DNA from 3 places in the Allomesorhizobium aridi genome. Region 1 is predicted to be linked to each of the others. Evidence: riboswitches for the same ligand, from Rfam matches in the RefSeq annotation. Region 1 holds a riboswitch; each other region holds the start of a gene.
The links. A riboswitch is a leader RNA that binds a small molecule or an ion and turns the genes downstream of it on or off. The one in region 1 is predicted to bind thiamine pyrophosphate.
Positions count from the first base shown of each region.

Region 2: linked by a shared signal. The riboswitch ahead of thiC (phosphomethylpyrimidine synthase ThiC) and the one ahead of thiB (thiamine ABC transporter substrate binding subunit) in region 1 are both predicted to bind thiamine pyrophosphate.
Region 3: linked by a shared signal. The riboswitch ahead of thiC (phosphomethylpyrimidine synthase ThiC) and the one ahead of thiB (thiamine ABC transporter substrate binding subunit) in region 1 are both predicted to bind thiamine pyrophosphate.

Region 1 is NZ_CP171729.1:4,084,301-4,088,510, reverse strand. Features, by position in the region: gene ACG873_RS22230 (ABC-F family ATP-binding cassette domain-containing protein) at 1-1,707, opposite strand, end outside; gene ACG873_RS22225 (thiamine diphosphokinase) at 1,713-2,357, opposite strand; TPP riboswitch at 2,463-2,577, shown strand; gene thiB (thiamine ABC transporter substrate binding subunit) at 2,621-3,622, shown strand; gene thiP (thiamine/thiamine pyrophosphate ABC transporter permease) at 3,824-4,210, shown strand, end outside.
Region 2 is NZ_CP171729.1:225,558-229,767, reverse strand. Features, by position in the region: gene ACG873_RS02970 (beta-ketoacyl-ACP synthase III) at 1-817, shown strand, start outside; gene panD (aspartate 1-decarboxylase) at 873-1,325, shown strand; TPP riboswitch at 1,431-1,548, shown strand; gene thiC (phosphomethylpyrimidine synthase ThiC) at 1,649-3,469, shown strand; gene ACG873_RS02955 (FAD-dependent oxidoreductase) at 3,466-4,210, shown strand, end outside.
Region 3 is NZ_CP171729.1:3,056,793-3,061,002, forward strand. Features, by position in the region: gene ACG873_RS16975 (LysR substrate-binding domain-containing protein) at 1-309, opposite strand, end outside; gene ACG873_RS16980 (Gfo/Idh/MocA family oxidoreductase) at 318-947, shown strand; TPP riboswitch at 1,276-1,392, shown strand; gene thiC (phosphomethylpyrimidine synthase ThiC) at 1,493-3,325, shown strand; gene thiO (glycine oxidase ThiO) at 3,322-4,210, shown strand, end outside.

The DNA.
Region 1 (4,210 bases):
GAAGCCTTTTGGGTCGCGTTCATAGAAAGCGGGATCGGCAATGTTGTTCTCGAGCGCCGAGATCGATGCCGACACCGCCGCCATTTTCGTTGGCAGGTTCTCCAGCGCGAATTTCTGCTTGAACGACAGCTTTTTCGCAGGGCCTTTCGCCGGAGCAGAGTCTGCGCGGGATGCTTCCGCCGGAGTTTTCGGAATGGCGCGCCGGTCGTCGAGCCTTGTGCCGCCGCGCTGAGCCAGCATGTCCGAATAGCCGCCCGCATATTCGATCCAGCGGCCGTCGCCATCCGGCGCGATGATGCTGGTCACGGTGCGGTCGAGGAAATCGCGATCGTGGCTGACCAGGATGACCGTGCCCGCGAACCCCGCGACAAGCTCCTGCAAGAGCTCCAGCGTCTCCATGTCGAGGTCGTTGGTCGGCTCGTCCAGAACCAGAAGGTTGGCCGGGCGGGCCAGCACCCGCGCCAGGATCAGCCGCGCCCGCTCGCCGCCCGAAAGCTCGCGCACCGGCGTTCGCGCCTGTTCGGCCTTGAACAGGAAATCCTTCATGTAGGAGACGACGTGGCGCTCCTCGCCATTGATGACCAGGGTCTCGCCGCGCCCGTCGGTGAGGAAGTGCGCCAGCGTCTCCTGCGGATCGACCGCCTCGCGCTTCTGGTCGAGAGTGGCGATTTCGAGATTCGTGCCGAGGCGTACAGTGCCGGCGTCGGGCTTCAACTCGCCGGTCAGCATTTTGAGCAGCGTCGTCTTGCCCGCTCCGTTCGGCCCGACCAGACCGATGCGGTCGCCGCGCTGGATGCGGGTGGAAAAGCCCTTCACGACAGTCGAATCGGCGAAGCTCTTCTCGATGTTTTTCGCCTCGATGACCAGCTTCCCGGATTCGGCCGCATCGCTGGCCGCCATCGTGGCGACGCCCTCCGCGCCGCGATGGCCGCGAAAGCGTTGCCGCATCGACTGGAGCTCGCCGAGCCGACGCATGTTGCGCTTGCGCCGGGCTGTCACGCCATAACGCAGCCAATGCTCCTCGCGAACGATCTGGCGGCCAAGCTTGTGCTGCTCGCGCTCCTCTTCTTCGAGGATGGTGTCCCGCCATTCCTCGAAATGCGCAAAACCCTTTTCCAGCCGGCGGGTCTGGCCGCGATCGAGCCAGACGGTGTTCCGCGACACGCGCTCCAGGAAGCGGCGGTCATGCGAAATCACGATCAGCGCCGACGACGAGCGGATCAGCTCCTCTTCCAGCCATTCGATGACCTGCAGGTCGAGATGGTTGGTCGGCTCGTCGAGCAGCAGAATGTCGGGTTCAGGCGCCATGACGCGGGCAAGCGCGGCGCGCCGCGCCTCGCCGCCGGAAAGATCGTCCGGGTTTTCCTCGCCGGTCAGGCCGAGATGCTCCATCAGATAGGTGGCGCGATAGGGATCGTCGGCCGGCCCGAGCCCGGCCTCGACATAAGCGCGGACGCTCGCGAACCCTTCCATGTCGGGCATCTGCGGCAGGTAGCGGATCGTCGCCGACGGCTGGCGGAACACCTCGCCGTCCTGCGGCTCGACCAGGCCGGCGGCGATCTTGAGCAGCGTCGACTTGCCCGAACCGTTGCGGCCGACCAGCGCGATGCGCTCGCCGGCCGAGGCCGAAAGCGATGCCCCGTCGAGCAATGGCGCGCCGCCGAAGGTCAGTCTGATGCCGTCGAGATTGAGAAGCGGTGGCGCCATGTCGTTCAGTATTCCGGAAGCGGGTAAGGGTGGGCGAGCAGGACGGCGCGGCCGCGTTCCAGCGAAATGCGCAGGCGTCCGCGCGTCTCGTTGGAGATCGTCAGCGACGAGCCGAACGCCACCTCGACATTGCGGAGCGGCCATTTTGCGCCTTCGACCGACAGCCCGAAGAGCTCGGAGAAGCCGAGAATGGAAAACAGCGTGCCGTCTTCATAGTCGAAATCGGCCGTGCCCGGCAGCAGCGGAAATCCTTCCTGCGAGCCGCTGGTCAGCGTCACTTCGATGCCGGCTTCGGCGAGTTGGACCGCCAGCGCCAGATGCAGGAATTCGTGATCGGCACGCTGTCCGCCAAACGCGCCGCACAGCACCAGCGAGGTCGCGCCGAGGCCGAGCGCGTCGGCGATGGCCAGTTCGCCGTCGGTCTTGTCCTTCTCGTGCGGAAAGGTCTTGCGTGGAATATCGGCGTAGTGCGCCGGCAGCATGGGCGGCACGGAATCGAAGTCGCCGACCCACAGTTCCGGCGTGACGCCAAGCGATGCCGCGTGCCGTATCCCGGAGTCGGCCGCGATGACCCGCGCGCCTGCGACCTGCGCGTCGAGACGCGGCGTGCGGACGAGACCGCCGCCGAGGAGGATTGCAAATCTGCTCATGGCGGTGGCCCTTATCACGCGCCGCCCCCGAAACGGAAGGTGGCGATTGCGCGCCGCTCCGCAAACGAGCGCTTGCCCCGTCCGCCCGACGGGCCTATGTCTTGAACCGCTCTAACGGGGTGCCGGATGCGACGTTTCGCATGCCGGCTGAGAGGCAGATCGCCAACCCGCTGAACCTGATCCGGTTTGCACCGGCGGAGGGATTAGATGCTTCGGACGCCCGGCGCTTCAATTCCCTTTCAACACGAATGAAGGAGGCGCCGATGCGCATTTTGTTGTCCCTTGTCTCAGCACTCGCGATTTCCGCCGCGGCCGTTCCGGCTTTCGCGCAGGAAAAACTCACCGTCTACACCTATGAGAGCTTCACCGCCGAATGGGGGCCGGGACCGCAGGTCGAGAAGGCCTTCGAGGCCGATTGCGCCTGCGACCTCGAATTCGTCGCGGTGGCAGACGGCGTGGCGCTGCTCAACCGCGTCAAGCTGGAAGGCGCGTCGACCAAGGCCGACATCGTGCTCGGCCTCGATACCAACCTGACCGCCGAAGCCGAGGCGACCGGCCTGTTTGCGCCGTCCGGTGCCGATGTCGCCGGCATAAAAGTTCCCGGCGGCTGGACCGACGACATCTTCGTGCCGTTCGACTACGGCTATTTCGCCATCGTCTACGACACGGAGAAGCTGAAGAACCCGCCCAAAAGCCTGAGGGAACTGGTCGAGGGCGATCCGGAACAGAAGATCGTCATCCAGGATCCGCGCACCTCGACGCCCGGTCTCGGCCTGCTGCTCTGGGTCAAGTCGGTCTATGGCGACGAGGCGCCGGACGCATGGGCAAAGTTGCAAAAGCGCGTGCTGACAGTGACGCCGGGCTGGAGCGAGTCCTACGGCCTGTTCACCAAGGGCGAAGCCCCCATGGTGCTGTCCTACACCACCTCGCCGGCCTACCATGTCGTGGCGGAAAACACACAAAAATACCAGGCGGCGGCCTTCGAGGAAGGCCATTACCTCCAGGTCGAAGTGGCTGGCGTTACCACCACCGGCGCAAAAAATCCGCTGTCGCAAAAGTTCATGGCGTTCATGACCGGGCCCGGCTTCCAGGACGTCATTCCGGAGACCAACTGGATGTTCCCGGCGGGCCGGACCGAGAAGCCGCTCAACCCGGCATTCGCCAATCTGGTGCAGCCGGCAAAGACGCTGGCCTTCACTCCGGAGGAGATCGCCGAGAACCGCAAGGCCTGGGTCGACGAGTGGCTGGCGGTGATGAGCGAATAATGCTTGCCCGCCGCCGGAGATTTAATCGGCCATGAGCCGGCTGCCCCTCACCTGCCTCCTGAGCGAAGTCGAATGGAGGGCATCCTCTCCCTGTGTCCTTCGACAAGCTCAGGATGGGGAGAGGAGAGATGTCAGCAACGCTGGCGACCCCCTCTCCCCGTTCTCCACGGGGAGAGGGTAAGGGTGAGGGGCAGCGCCCGCATGGCGAGACTGACTGCGACCAACCCCCGCATCACCGCCGGCATCGTCTCGCTGGCGGCTATCACAATCCTGATCGGCGGCGCGTTCGCCGGCCTCGCCGCCGAAGGCGTGCAGGACATGTCCGGCGCGCTCGCTGCCTTCGATTCCTACCTGCTCCGCGTCGTGCGCTTCACGCTGTGGCAGGCGCTGCTGTCGACAACGCTGTCGGTCGTTCCTGCAATCTTCGTCGCCCGCGCCTTGTCTCGCCATCCAAGCTTCCCCGGCCGTGCCCTGATCCTGCGCCTCTTCGCCGTGCCGCTGGCGCTGCCGGCCATCGTCGCGGCGCTCGGCGTGCTGGCGCTCTACGGCCGCGCCGGTTTTTTCGCTGACGCTTTCAGCGCCATGGCC
Region 2 (4,210 bases), 2.3 Mb from region 1:
TGCCGACCGTGCCGGCGCCATGGCGCTGGCGAATGCCGGCATTGACCGCAGCGACATTGGCCTGCTGTTGCTGGCCACCTCGACGCCCGACCACCTGCTGCCACCCAGCGCGGCGCTCGTCGCACATCGGCTGGGGCTGAGCCGCGCCGGCGCTGTCGATCTGACCGGCGCCTGCGCGGGCTTCATTTATGCGCTGATGTTCGCGGACGGCTTTACCCGTTTGCACGGCAAAGCGGCCCTTGTGATCGCCGCCAACATTCTCAGCCGCCGGATAAATCCGGCCGAGCGCGCCAGCGCCGTGCTGTTTGCCGATGCCGCCGGCGCCGTGGTGATTGGCCCCTGCGAGGACCTGGATCGAGGCATCCTCGGCGTTTCGGTGGACTCCGACGGCTCGGGCTACGGGCTGATCCAGATTCCCGCCGGGGGGAGCAACAAGCCATTTCGTCGCGATCTCGACATCGAGCAAACCCGGATGACAATCACCGATGGACGCGAAGTGTTTGCCAAGGCCGTGGAGATGATGACTGCCTGTTCGAAGGAGGCGCTCACTGCTGCCCAGATGCCATCGCAAGACATCGATCGATTCCTACCACACCAGGCCAACGCCCGCATTTTCGATGCCGTTGGGCGAAATCTCGGCATAGCCGATCAGGCGATTGTCAAGACCATCGCCGACTATGGCAATTCCTCCGCCGCGACGATTCCGCTGTCGCTCTCGCTCGCCCACCAGGCGGAGCCGTTTCGGCGGGGCGAAAGAATTCTTTTGGCGGCAGCGGGCGCCGGTCTGAGCGGCGGCGCTCTCGTCGTCCGAATTTAGTCGGGCTGCAACCTGCCACAGGACATCAACGCTCTTATCTAAATGGATGGAACCAATGCGAAAAATAGTCGCCGGCAAGCTGCACGGCCTCCACGTCACTGAAGCGAAGCTCGACTACCATGGCTCGATAACGCTGGACCCCGACCACTGCGAAGCAGCCGGGATCCTGCCCATGGAATTCGTGGAGATATGGAACAAGAATTCCGGCGCGCGGATTTCGACCTATGTCATTCTCGGCGAGCGCGGCTCACGATGCTGCATCCTCAACGGTGCGGCGGCCCGCACCTGCCAGCCCGACGACCAGATCATTGTCTGCAACTCCATCTACCTGGACGAAGCGCAGATCACCTCACTGAAGCCACGGATTGTCACGTTCGACCAGGACAACCATATACTCGATCGCCTGACCTATTCGGTCGATATCGACGCACATGGCCGATACAGTTTCTCCATCCTCGACGAGTCGAATGCGGCATTGGCCATTCCTGCCCTGGTCTCCGGGGCGTGAATTTATCCGACGCATCGCGCAAGCTTTCCGCCCGATGTGGTTGGCCGCAGTTGCCGATGGGGTCCGAATGCGCTTGACAAAGTCGCGATCGCCCGTTCAACCTGAGGCATTCACCAGGGGAGTCCCGGCAAGGGGCTGAGATACTGCTGGCTTTTTGCGGCGCAGTGACCCGTTGAACCTGATCCAGTTCATACTGGCGTAGGGACGGTGCAAGCGCTTTGCGGGAGTCCATGCCCGAAATCCTGTAAGCAGGCAGGCCAGAGCGTCTTTTCATCCTTCCGGCACAGAACTGGGTCTCCAATGCATGAGCAAAGGAGCCTCAAATGAATGCCATCACCCCCGCCGTTTCGACGGGACCGCTGCCCGCCTCAAGGAAAGTCCACAAACCCGGCTTGATCCACCCGCAGATCAGGGTGCCGATGCGGGAAATCGCCGTCCATCCGACGGCAGGCGAACCGCCTGTCACCGTCTATGATCCGTCCGGCCCCTATACCGATCCGACGGTCGAAACGAGCATCGAGAAAGGCCTCGCCCGGCTTCGGCAAGCATGGATCGAGGCGCGCGGCGATGTCGAATTCCAGGAAGGCCGCAGTGTCAGGCCGGAGGACAACGGGTTCGCATCAGGCGAACGGCTGACGCCGGAATTTCCCATCCGCAATCGACCACTCAGGGCCAAAGCGGGCAAGGCGGTGACGCAGCTTGCCTATGCGCGCGCCGGCATCATCACGCCGGAGATGGAGTTCGTCGCCGTCCGCGAAAATCTCGGCCGCGAGATCGTGCGCGGCAGCGTGCTGCGCGACGGCGAAGCCTTCGGTGCCGCGATCCCCGACTTCGTCACACCGGAATTCGTGCGCGAAGAGGTGGCGCGCGGGCGGGCGATCATTCCCGCAAACATCAACCATCCCGAGAGCGAGCCGATGATCATCGGCCGCAATTTCCTGGTGAAGATCAACGCCAATATCGGCAATTCCGCCGTCACCTCGTCGATGGCCGAAGAGGTCGAAAAAATGGTCTGGGCGATCCGCTGGGGAGCCGACACCGTGATGGACCTGTCGACCGGCCGCAACATCCACAACATCCGCGAATGGATCATCCGCAATTCGCCGGTGCCGATCGGCACCGTGCCGCTCTACCAGGCGCTCGAAAAGGTCGGCGGCGTCGCCGAGGACCTGACCTGGGAAATCTACCGCGATACGCTGGTCGAACAGGCCGAACAGGGCGTCGACTATTTCACGATCCATGCCGGGGTGCGTCTGCATTACATCCCGCTAACGGTCGACCGGGTCACCGGCATCGTGTCGCGCGGCGGTTCCATCATGGCGAAGTGGTGCCTGCATCATCACCGCGAGAGCTTCCTCTACGAACATTTCGAGGAAATCTGCGACATCGCCAGAGCCTACGACGTGTCCTTCTCGCTCGGCGACGGCCTTCGTCCCGGCTCGATCGCCGACGCCAACGACGCCGCGCAGTTCGCCGAACTGGAAACGCTTGGCGAGTTGACCAAGATCGCCTGGGCCAAGGATTGCCAGGTCATGATCGAGGGGCCAGGCCATGTCCCCATGCACAAGATCAAGGAGAACATGGACAAGCAGCTCGAAGTCTGCGGCGAGGCGCCCTTCTACACGCTCGGACCGCTGACGACGGACATCGCGCCGGGCTACGATCACATCACGTCCGGCATCGGCGCAGCCATGATCGGCTGGTTTGGCACGGCCATGCTCTGCTACGTCACGCCCAAGGAGCATCTCGGTCTCCCCGACCGCAACGACGTCAAGACCGGTGTCATTACCTACAGAATAGCTGCGCATGCCGCCGACCTTGCCAAGGGGCATCCGGCGGCGAAGCGCCGCGACGATGCGCTGTCGCGGGCACGGTTCGAGTTTCGTTGGGAAGACCAGTTCAACCTGTCGCTCGACCCCGAAACGGCGCGCGCCTTCCACGACGAGACCTTGCCCAAGGAGGCGCACAAGGTCGCGCATTTCTGCTCCATGTGCGGCCCGAAGTTCTGCTCGATGCGCATCTCCCACGACATTCGGGCTGAGGCGCAGAAAGAAGGCATGGCGGCGATGGCGGCGAAATACCGCGAGGGCGGCGACCTCTATATGCCCGTTGACAGCCCCGCGGAGAGCACGAACCGGCCATGAAGGTGCTCATTCGCGGAGCGGGCGTCGCCGGGTTGACGCTCGCGCACGAACTGGCGACGCGCGGCGCTGATGTGACCGTGGTCGAGGCGCGCATGGAGATCGCCGGCAACGCCTCCTGGCAGGCCGGCGGCATGCTCGCACCCTGGTGCGAGCGAGAGAGCGCTGAGGAGGCGGTGCTCACACTCGGACGCGGGTCGGCCGACTGGTGGGATGCGGCGCTGCCGGGTCACGTCTTGCGCAACGGCACATTGGTGCTGGCGCCTGCCCGCGACACCGGTGAGCTCACCCGGTTCGGTCGCCGTACATCCGGTTTCAGGCAGCTCGATCAAGGCGAGATCGCGGCGCTCGAACCTGCCCTTGCGGGCCGGCTCGGACGTGGGCTGTTCTTCGCCGAGGAAGCGCATCTCGACCCGCGCAAGGCGTTGCTCGCACTTGGCGACAAGCTGCTCCGTATGGGCGCACGTCTTGAGTTCGGCTGCGGCGCGGTGTCCGCCACCTCGGAGATCGAGGTGGACTGCACTGGCATTGCCGACAGTTGCCCGGAACTGCGCGGCGTGCGCGGCGAGATGCTCGTGCTCAGAACACGAGAGATATCGCTGGCCCGGCCAGTGCGGCTGCTTCATCCGCGCATCCCGGTCTATGTCGTGCCGCGTTCGGAATGCCTGTTCATGGTCGGCGCGACGATGATCGAGTGCAACGCCGCAGGCCCGATCACCGTGCGCTCGACCATGGAGTTGCTGA
Region 3 (4,210 bases), 1.0 Mb from region 1:
CACCGCCGGGGACGACTGGCGGTCGCGGTGGATCAGGAGGCCGATTTCGCTGGCGGAAAGATCGGGTTCCGCCATCGGAATATGGACGAGTTCGCCGCTCTTCAACTCATCCACAAAACCGGTCGGGGTGAAGAAGCCGATGCCGAGACCGGCGAGCATCACTTCCTTGGTCATGGGCAGCGAGTTGGTGAGCAGCACCGATTTGAACTGCGCGCCGCTGTGGGTGAACTCGGCCTCGGCTGTGGCATTCAATATCCACGGATCGCTGAGCATGCAGACAGGATAGGCGGCGCAGTCGGTGAGCGTCACTTCCTTTCATGAAGCGTTATTCCGCGGGTAATAAGATCGCCGCTAACATCGTGCGATCGGGCCGCTTCGGTCCTGTCCTGGGACTCAGCGGCTACTACATGACCGCTCCAGGTTACTTCGCGGGCAATGTCGACTACACCGGCTTCTTTCTGCATCACTGCGTGCACTATATGGACCTGGTTTCCTTCCTCGTCTCACCAGTCGCAAAGCTCACGGCGCGCAAGGTCGAAAAGCAACCCGGCAAGGTGCTCTTTCACATCCATTTCGATTTCGAATGCGGGGCTATCGGTACGATTGCCATGGGTACGATCCAGTCGCGAGGTGCGCCCGTGGAACGTATTGAACTGATGGGCGATCACCAGCGCATTGAGGTCGAAAACGTCGTCGAGATCCGGTGGAACCGCAATCCACCCTTTAAAGTAGACGATCCAGGAGCGATCCTCTCCGATACAACGGACAGCCTCACGTGGAAGCCAAATTTCACCGCTGCCGCGAGCGAGGATCCAAAAGGCTATCATTCCCTTCTTGCCGACGTCATTCCGGCGCTTAGTGGCGGCGCAACAGCAGCCCCCAACATTCACGACGGTGTCGTCGCCATGGAGCGGCTGGAGACGCTTCGGCGTGAGCTCGATCTGTGAGTACCATCCGACAGGCACAAAGAGGTCAACAAACGAAAACTCCGGTCACCCAGTCTGTGAAACGGCGCCGAAAGTTGCCCCCGAGCTGTGGGCGTAAGGCCTTGATTTGCAGAGGCATTATTGAAAACGGATGGGGGTCACAATCGGCGCCGATGATGACCTCACCCCGGCGCAATGATTTGCAAGTAAATTCATGCACTTGACAGCAGTCAGCCCCCGGGGTCAGCAGCTGATGCTGATTCACGCGCCAGTTCTTCTTGCAGGTTTGAGCGAGCTTAACGATGGGCCGAATGCCCTTGACAAAATAGCGATCGCCCGCTCAATTCGATGCATTCACCAGGGGAGTCCCGGCAAGGGGCTGAGATACTGCTGGCTTTTGCGGCGCAGTGACCCGTTGAACCTGATCCAGTTCATACTGGCGTAGGGACGGTGCAAGCGCTTTGCGGGAGTTCATGCCCGAAATCCTGTAAACAGGCAGGCCAGAGCGTCTTTTCATCCTTCCGGCACAGAACTGGGTCTCCAATGCATGAGCAAAGGAGCCTCAAATGAATGCCATCACTCCCACGGTTTCGACGGGACCGCTGCCCGCCTCAAGGAAAATCCACAAACCCGGCTTGATCCACCCGCAGATCAGGGTGCCGATGCGGGAAATCGCCGTCCATCCGACGGCAGGCGAACCGCCTGTCACCGTCTATGATCCGTCCGGCCCCTATACCGATCCGACAGTCGAAACGAGCATCGAGAAAGGCCTTGCCCGGCTTCGGCAAGCATGGATCGAGGCGCGCGGCGATGTCGAATTCCAGGAAAGCCGCAGCGTCCGGCCGGAGGACAACGGATTTGCGTCCGGCAAGCGGCTGACGCCGGAATTTCCCGTCCGCTATCGGTCATTGAGGGCCAGAGCCGACAAGGCAGTGACGCAGCTTGCCTATGCGCGCGCCGGCATCATCACGCCGGAGATGGAATTCGTCGCGATCCGCGAAAATCTCGGCCGCGAGATCGTGCGCGGCAGCGTGCTGCGCGACGGCGAAGCCTTCGGCGCCGCGATCCCCGACTTCGTCACGCCGGAATTCGTGCGCGACGAGGTGGCGCGCGGGCGGGCAATCATTCCGGCCAACATCAACCACCCCGAGTGCGAGCCAATGATCATCGGCCGCAATTTCCTGGTGAAGATCAATGCCAATATCGGCAATTCCGCCGTCACCTCGTCGATGGCCGAAGAGGTCGAAAAAATGGTCTGGGCGATCCGCTGGGGAGCCGACACCGTCATGGACCTGTCGACCGGCCGCAACATCCACAACATCCGCGAATGGATCATCCGCAATTCGCCGGTTCCGATCGGAACCGTGCCGCTCTACCAAGCGCTCGAAAAGGTCGGGGGCATCGCCGAGGACCTGACCTGGGAAGTCTACCGCGACACGCTGATCGAACAGGCCGAGCAGGGTGTCGACTATTTCACGATCCATGCCGGCGTGCGGCTGCACTACATCCCGCTGACGGTTGATCGGGTCACGGGCATCGTGTCGCGCGGCGGCTCCATCATGGCGAAATGGTGCCTGCATCATCACCGCGAAAGCTTCCTCTACGAGCATTTCGAGGAAATCTGCGACATCGCCAGAGCCTACGACGTGTCCTTCTCGCTCGGCGACGGCCTTCGGCCCGGCTCGATCGCCGACGCCAACGACGCGGCGCAATTCGCCGAACTGGAAACGCTTGGCGAGCTGACAAAGATCGCCTGGGCCAAGGATTGCCAGGTCATGATCGAGGGTCCCGGCCATGTCCCCATGCACAAGATCAAGCAGAACATGGACAAGCAACTCGAAGTCTGCGGCGAGGCGCCCTTCTACACGCTTGGACCGCTGACGACGGACATCGCGCCGGGCTACGACCATATCACGTCCGGCATTGGCGCTGCCATGATCGGCTGGTTCGGAACGGCCATGCTCTGCTACGTCACGCCCAAGGAGCATCTCGGTCTTCCCGACCGCAACGACGTCAAGACCGGTGTCATCACCTACAGAATAGCCGCGCATGCCGCCGACCTCGCCAAGGGTCATCCGGCGGCGAAGCTCCGTGACGATGCGCTGTCGCGGGCGCGGTTCGAGTTTCGCTGGGAGGACCAGTTCAACCTGTCGCTTGACCCCGAAACGGCGCGTTCCTTCCACGATGAGACCTTGCCGAAGGAGGCGCACAAGCTGGCGCATTTCTGCTCCATGTGCGGGCCGAAATTCTGCTCGATGCGCATCTCCCACGACATCCGGGCCGAGGCACAGAAAGAGGGCATGGCGGCAATGGCGGCAAAATACCGCGAGAGCGGCGACCTCTATATGCCGGTGAACGAGGCCAGCGAAGCGCCGCCCGCGCCAAAGGCGCCGTCATGAGGGTGCTGGTCAAGGGGGCCGGCGTCGCCGGCCTCGCTGCGGCCTTCGAACTCGCCGCCCGCGGGGCGGCGGTGACCGTCGTTGAGGTCCGGCATTGCCTTGGCGGCAACGCATCGTGGATGGCCGGCGGCATGCTGGCACCCTGGTGCGAGCGTGAGAGCGCCGAGCAGCCGGTGCTGGATCTGGGCCTCTGCGCTGCCGACTGGTGGGATGCAGCGCTGCCGGGTCACGTCACCCGAGCCGGAACGCTCGTCGTCGCGATGCCGCGGGATGCGGGCGAACTCGACCGCTTTGCAAGCCGCGCCTCGGGCCATCGGCGGGTTGATGAGGACGAAATCGCGCTCCTGGAACCAGACCTCGCCGGCCGTTTCCAGCGCGGGCTGTTTTTTCCGGGCGAAGCCCATCTCGATCCCCGCCGTGCCATGGCGGCACTTTATGAAAAGCTCGCCGCAAGAGGCGTCGAATTCCGCTTCGGAGTCGACGCTCGGCACCTAGCGGGCTTTGAACGCGAGATCGACTGCACCGGAATAGCGGCCGGCGATGCAAGACTTCGCGGCGTTCGCGGCGAAATGCTGATCCTGCATGCGCCCGATATCTCACTGTCGCGACCGGTAAGGCTACTGCACCCGCGCTTGCCGCTCTATCTGGCGCCGCGCGCCAACCACCACTTCATGGCGGGCGCAACGATGATCGAGAGCCTGCCTGCGGGACCGGCCACGGCGCGCTCGATGATGGAACTCCTGAACGCCGCCTATTCCGTTCACCCGGCCTTCGGCGAAGCTGCGATCGTTGAGACCGGCGTCGGCATTCGCCCGGCCTTTCCCGACAATCTGCCGCGCGTCGAAAGGCAAGGCGGAACCGTCGCGATCAACGGGCTCTACCGAC